One region of the Arthrobacter sp. NPDC097144 genome, then DNA from elsewhere that is predicted to be linked to it. Evidence: riboswitches for the same ligand, from Rfam matches in the RefSeq annotation. Region 1 holds a riboswitch; the other holds the start of a gene.
The links. Region 1 has a riboswitch for cyclic di-AMP ahead of ACIQXM_RS17470 (NlpC/P60 family protein). Riboswitches for the same ligand answer to the same signal wherever they lie in the genome.
Positions count from the first base shown of each region.

Region 2: it holds a riboswitch for cyclic di-AMP, as region 1 does, so the genes downstream of both, ACIQXM_RS13640 (LysM peptidoglycan-binding domain-containing protein) here and ACIQXM_RS17470 (NlpC/P60 family protein) in region 1, are expected to answer to the same signal.

Region 1 is NZ_JBIWDW010000009.1:95,643-99,036, reverse strand. It holds gene ACIQXM_RS17480 (metal-dependent transcriptional regulator) at 1-499, shown strand, start outside; cyclic di-AMP (ydaO/yuaA leader) riboswitch at 565-776, shown strand; gene ACIQXM_RS17475 (M23 family metallopeptidase) at 998-1,549, shown strand; cyclic di-AMP (ydaO/yuaA leader) riboswitch at 1,644-1,833, shown strand; gene ACIQXM_RS17470 (NlpC/P60 family protein) at 1,837-2,736, shown strand; gene ACIQXM_RS17465 (NlpC/P60 family protein) at 2,769-3,394, shown strand, end outside.
Region 2 is NZ_JBIWDW010000005.1:242,969-246,362, forward strand. It holds gene ACIQXM_RS13635 (hypothetical protein) at 1-465, shown strand, start outside; gene ACIQXM_RS13640 (LysM peptidoglycan-binding domain-containing protein) at 626-1,558, opposite strand; cyclic di-AMP (ydaO/yuaA leader) riboswitch at 1,567-1,719, opposite strand; gene ACIQXM_RS13645 (response regulator) at 1,958-2,602, opposite strand; gene ACIQXM_RS13650 (histidine kinase) at 2,590-3,394, opposite strand, start outside.

The sequences.
Region 1 (3,394 bases):
GGGACGCCGCCGTGCCACCGAAGTGATGCGCAAGCACCGGCTTGCCGAACGCCTGCTCTCCGACGTGATCGGCCTGGACTGGGCCTACGTCCATGACGAAGCCTGCCGCTGGGAACACGTCATGAGTGAGCGCGTGGAGCGCCGGTTGTATGACCTGCTGGGGCACCCCACGGAGTCGCCCTACGGCAACCCCATTCCGGGCCTCGCCGAGATTGGCGGCGTGGCCGCTGAACCGTTCCACGACGGCGTAACCAACCTCGTTTCCGCTGTGGCGCAGGCAGAGCCGGGAACCAAGATGAAGCTGGTCCGGCTGGCCGAGCCGGTGCAGGTGGAACCGGAGCTGCTCTGCCAGTTCGATGAGGCCGGTTTGCGGCCGGGAGCGGAGATCAGTGCCGAAGTGGTGGGGGGCTACGTTTCCGTGCGTGTTCCCGGAATCGAAGGCGCCCTGGAGCTTCCTCCAGAGGTCGCTGCCCACGTGTTTGTCTCCACACTCGGATAACGAAATGGTCTCTTTTGGGCGTTTTCGCCTATAGTGACTTATTGACGTTGAAATAACACCGTTATCCGGGCCTCACGCCGAACCCTGCCACTGGCCCGGATTTACATAGTTCAGGCAGGGGCGGAGGACCCATCACCGGCAGCTTTGACTGCCTTGGGGTGAAGCCTCCAGCATCAGCACGGCCCCGTATCGACGGAGCGGCCGGGCGCTGAATGCGGGGCCGAGTTTCTCCACTCGAATCCGACAGCTAACTTCGCAGGCATATGAGAGAGGTATACCTTGTCGAAGCATGCTGCCCCGGGCAGGCGCCGCGCGTCTGCCCCGGCCCCCGCTCCCTGCCCATATAACGGCCCCAGATCCGGCCGTCGGCGAGCAGAACCACATCATCGTTCCATTGGCGGTGCCGCGCAAAAAGTCGCCATCACCGCCGCAGCATCGGGCCTGATCCTCACGGCTGCGGTCCCCACCACCGCAGCGGTCAGTGAACCAGCCCAGGAAATGCAGCCTGTCGCCGTGGAAGCACCGGTAGTTTCAGCCGATCCCGGAGTGGCCGTTAACTTTGACCGGCCCGCCATGAGCAGCCGGTTTGATCCGGAAGCAAAGCTGCATCACGTGGCTGTGGCGTCCGGCGGGGAGATTTCCGCCGGTGCATCCGCGGGCGCTCTTGCTCGGCCGCTGGCCTCGGAACTCGTTCAGACCTCCGGCTTTGGCTACCGCGTCAGCCCCATCACCGGTGCCGCAGACGAGCTGCACCGCGGCCAGGACTTTGCCGCTGCCTGCGGCACGGATGTCACGGCTGCCGCAGCCGGCACCGTGACCTTCTCGGGTTGGCACGACTTCGGCGGCGGAAACCGCGTGGTGGTTGATCACGGCAACGGCGTGGAAACCACTTACAACCACATGTCCAGCCTGGGTGTGGCGGTGGGGGACAAGGTGGAGCGCGGAGCCCTGGTGGGTGCCAGCGGCACCACAGGTGCCTCCACAGGCTGCCATCTCCACTTTGAAGTGATGGTCAATGGCGAGGTCGTTGACCCGCTTGGTTGGCTGTGACCTCAGGATAACCATTTCGTGACCTGAACGTGACATTCGACAAATGTTGTTGTAGGGTCGTCCTCGTGCTTGATCGGCCAAAGGTCGGGCACTCTCGAACAGATCGCCGAGCTCTGCCACTGTTTGAGGTCCGTTCGCAACATCGCATGGCAGAGGCGGGGGAACCACATTCGGGTTTCGAAAGAAGCCCTAGGGGTTAAGTTGCACGGGCCTTACCTCCCACGCAACCGGGTGACTCCCATCCGAATCCGACAGCTCACCTCGTAGGCATTGGGAGAGGCAAACTTGTGTCATCAGTAGCTCACGGCCGCCGTCGCGCGTCCGCAGTCCAGTCGAGCCCCATTTCAGCACTGTCCCGGGCCGTAACCTCCAATGTTGGAACCTTCGGCCGCCAGGCCGCCGTCGTCGTCGCCGCTTCAGGCCTCGTTCTCGCGGCAGGCCTTCCCGCCCAGGCAGCCCCCAGCGCCGACCGCCAGGTTCTCGAAGCCACCCCGCTTAGTGTCGTCACTCCAACCGGCGCTGTTTCTGTCTCCGCACAGGCACCGTTTGAGCTGGCCACCATGCAGCCCGTCTCCTCCGTTTCCGGAGCGGATTACCGTGCCCGCATCGCAGCAGAAGAAGCGGCTGCCGCCGCTGAAGCCGCTGCTCAGGAGCAGGCAGCTGTCCAGGCTGAGCAGGCCGCTGCAGTCCAGGCCGAGCAGGCTGAGCAGGCCGCTGCCGCTCAGGTGCAGCAGGCTTCCGCACCGCTGGCAGCCACCACTGCCAACTGGGCACCCGCAGCTCCCGCACCGGTCCAGGCCCAGGCTGCTGCCCCGGCACCCGCCGCTGCAGCTCCCGCACCGGTTCAGGCTCCGGCCCCCGCTCCGGCTCCGGTAACCAGCGGCGTCGGCGCAGCACTCGTTGCTTCGGCCTACGCACAGCTCGGTGTTGCACAGGACTGCACCGCCATGGTGGAGAATGCACTGCGCTCCGTCGGCAAGTCGGTGGGCGACCTCGCCCCCGCACAGTTCTACGCTTTCGGCTCGGTTGTTGGCTCGCCTGAGCCCGGCGACCTCGTCATCACCTCCGGCCACGTAGCCATCTACGTGGGGAACGGCCAGGTCATCAGCGGCGGCTTCGACGGTATGAACACCGTGCTGCACCCGCTGTCCTACCTCGGCGGCGCAAGCTTCGTCCGCGTCAGCTAAGTCCTGCCGCAGATAACGGAGATTGCACCCGCATGACATCTACACCTGAGCGCGCCCGTCACCGGGCGCCCGCAGCACGCACCGCTGCGCTGAGCACGCTTGCGCGGGCAGTATCTGCCAACGCCGGAACGTTTGGGCGTCAGGCTGCTGTGGCAGTTGCCGCATCAGGCCTGGTGCTGGGCACCGGCGTCGCGGCTAATGCAACAGGTTCAGACGTGGTCCGCAGTGCGGAAACCAGCACGTTGGATCTGGCAGCGTCTACGCAGCTGATGGTTCCCGCAACTGCCGTGGTGAGCTTTGACCGTCCGGCCGTGGCAGGCGTCATTCTGGCTCCGGAAGTGCAGCCCGAGGAAGCTCCCTCTGAGGATGTGCAGGCTGATGCTGCGCAGCTCCAGGCAACCGAGCTCCCGGCAGCGCAGCCCGAACCGGCAGCGCAGCCGCTGCCGGCTGAGGCTCCGGCGCAGGCACCTGCCCAGGCGGCGTGGACGGAAGAAGCTGCTCCGGCCATGGAACCGGCAGGTTTTGTTTCCGCTCCGGCGTCCGCTCCGGCGTCCGCTCCGGTGCGGGAAGCGGCTCCGGCTGCCTCCTCCGGCACTGCTGCGACCATCGCTGCCGCTGCCTATGCGCAGCTGGGCGTGTCACAGGACTGCACCATGCT
Region 2 (3,394 bases), on a different contig from region 1:
CAGGAGCAGGACCAGGATCAGGAGCAGCAGGACCAGGAGCAGGACCAGGAGCAGGACCAGGATCAGGACCAGGATCAGGAGTCCGATGCCGGAACTCGGCATGACCGCGACAGCGACGGCGACCAGACAGACAAGTCAGACAAGTCAGACAAGGACACGTCGGATAAAGACACATCAGACAAGGGAACCGAAGCGGATCCGGACACTCAGGATGAGAACTCAGACGGGGAATCTGCACCGGATCAGGGCGGGAACAACGTCGAAGGGCCTGTCCGCGACAGCATGACTGAAGAAGGCCCCGGACACGGTCACGGCGGCCGGCACCACCAGGACACTCCGGACGTCCCGGACGTCCCGGATGTCCCGGACGTCCCGGATGTCCCGGACGTCCCGGACTTCCAGGAACAGCAGGAACAGCAGGAACAGCAGGAACAGCAGGATGGCCGGAACGATCCGGACGCCTGAGTCCGGGCGGATCCGACACTGAGGACATGCCTGCGCGTCCACCTGGAAACTTAACGGCAAAAGGGAACGCCCGGCCAGCTGGCCGGGCGTTCCCTTTTTATGAATCCATCAGATTGCAGGTCCGTTCGCTTCCCGCGCTCCGATGGGAGCTAGTGCGTTATTACGCTACGCGGTAGTACACGGCGCCGGAGCCGACGTTGGCGCTCTCCAGAACAGTCTGGTTGCCGCCCCATCCGCTGTGGATGGCCTGGCCGTTGCCTGCGTAGATGGCGATGTGGGCAACGCCCATGCCGCCGTCGGCGTAGTAGGCGATGTCGCCGGGCTGGGGGTCGGAAACCGGGGTTCCGTAAGCAGCAAGCTGCGCGGGAGCCAGGTCGCCAACCGAGTGGCCGGCTGCCCGGAGCGCAACCTCAACCAGAATGGTGCAGTCCTGGACGGCACCCATCTGGGCGTATGCGGAGCTGAGCATGATGGCGTTGGTACCGGATGCAGCGGGAGCAGCAGCCGGCGTCACGGAGGAAGCCTGCGTGCTGAAGGTGCTGAAGTCGGCCACAGCAGCGGTCTCTTCCACCGGAGCGGCGTAGGAGACCGCAGCGGGAGCGTCATAGGACACGGCTGCAGGGGCAGCGTAGGAGACTGCAGCCGGTGCGGCGTAAGCAGTTTCAACAGCAGCACCGCCGGCGTAGGTGATGACATCGCCGGGGTAGATGATGGAATCCAGCGAAAGGCCGTTCAGCGCCAGGATGTCGTCAAGGGTGACGGCGTAGGTGGCTGCGATGGCGCTCAGGGTGTCGCCGGACTGGACAACGTGGGTGGACGCTGCGGCGGGGGCCGGAGCCTCAACCGGAGCAACTGCCGGAGCCACAGGAGCAGCCGGAGCGGCTACAGCAGCAGGGGCGGTGTAGGACTCGGTCGAGTCGTTGGCGATGACGCCTGCCGAAGCGGGGCCGGCCATGCTGAGCACCAGGCCGGAGCCTGCTGCCAGGACAGCGGCTGCGGTGCCGATGGTGCGGGCCTTGCCGGTGGTGGCGTTTGCCAGTGCAGTCCACAGTCCGGTGTTGTCGGCGCTGTGGGTTCCACGAGTATTGTTCAACAAAATGAGTTACCTCTCCCGATACCTGCGAGGTGAGCTGTCGGATGCGGATGGGAGTCATCCGGTCCGCCGAAGAAACCTCGGCTGACTTAACCCCAAGGATTCATAAGGAACCCGTAAGTGGTTCCCCCGCCTCTGCCGAAGTGTGAAATCTGTGGACCTTGACCAGCGGCAGAGCTAGGTAACAAGTCAAGGGAGCCGCTTCAGATAACGGCATGAGTACTACCGTACAAGAGGGTTACGGGATGGTAACTATTTAGTAACGAAGCTCGCACAGAGGCGTGAGTGGGACCTCGGGACCCGCCTGTGGGTGCCGGCACAGAGGCCTCCGGATAGGCGTCACCGCGGGGAATTACTGCCGTCCGGACTCGCGGGTACAGCTGGGCCCGGGGGGTTCGCCTAGGTCCGCAGGTACGCCAAAGTGGCGAGTACACGGCGGTGGCCGCTGTCCGACGGCGAGAGGCCCAGTTTCGCGAAGATGTTGCCGATGTGCTTGCTGACTGCTGTCTCGGATACGGAGATGGCCCGGGCAATGGCAGTGTTGCCCAGGCCCTCGGCCACCAGCCCCAGCACTTCGAATTCGCGGGGAGTCAGTGACCGGATGGGGTCCAGAGTGCTGCGCCGGCTGAACAGCTGGGCGACGACCTCCGGATCCATGACCGTTCCGCCGGCCAGGACCCGGCGCAGGCCCTCGACAAAATCGCCCACTTTGCCTACGCGTTCCTTTAAGAGGTAGCCCACACCCTGGGCGCCGGAGGCCAGCAGCCGGCTGGCGTACCGGTCCTCAACGTAAGCGGAGAGGACAAGGACGGGAAAGTCCGGCACCCGCGATCGAAGTTCCAGGGCAGCGCGCAGCCCCTCGTTGGTGAAGGTCGGCGGCATCCGCACATCCAGGACGGCGCCGTCGGCACTGCCGGGTTCAAAGCCAGCCAGCAGGTCCTCAGCATTGTCCGCGGAGCCAACCACCTCAAACCCCTCGCCCTGCAGCAGCAGCTCGAGCCCGGCGCGCAGCAGGGCATCATCTTCAGCGATCAGAAGGCGCATGGAAGCTCCACTCTTAGTTCGGTTGGCCCGCCGGACGGACTGGTCACATACAACTTGCCGCCAAAGGCTGCGGCGCGGCGGGCAATTCCGGCCAGACCGGTGCCGGACCCGGCCGCCGGATCGCTGGCCCCGGCAACAGCGGCGCCGCCGCGCCCGTCGTCGTTCACCCGGACCACCAGCACATCCTCGCGCGGGGTGGATTCCGTACGCAGGAGTACTTCAATGTGCGAGGCATCGGAATGTTTCGCTGCGTTGGTCAGGGCTTCGGCCAGGACAAAGTAGGCGGCGGATTCCACCGCTGCGGGAGCACGCTGCAGTCCCTGCACGTCCAGCGAGCAGCTGATGGGGGACCTGCTTGTCAGCGCCGATGCCGCTCCGCCCAGGCCCAGCTCATCCAGGACCGGCGGATAAATGTCATGCACCGCTTCCCGCAAACCGGCCAGGGCTTCGGTGGCGGCGTCCTGGGCACGGCCGATGAAGGGCATCGCGGCAGCCGGATCGCTCTCCGCCGCCCGCTGTGCCAGTCCGAGCATCATCACCACCCCCACCAGCCGGTTCTGCGCGCCGTCATGCAGCTCCCGTTCGATGCGGCGCAGCTCTGCTGCATGGGCCGTCAGAGCGCTGGCGCGGGCAGCGGAAAGATCCTGGATCCGGAGGGAGAGCTCGTCATACCGGCGGGGCGAGAGGATTGCCAGCGTGCCGCCGCTGAGCCGGCGGGCCATCCACGGGGGCAGCAGCCAGGCCGCCAGGCCGTAGATGAGCCCCAGCAGGACGGTGAATCCCGCTGCCGAC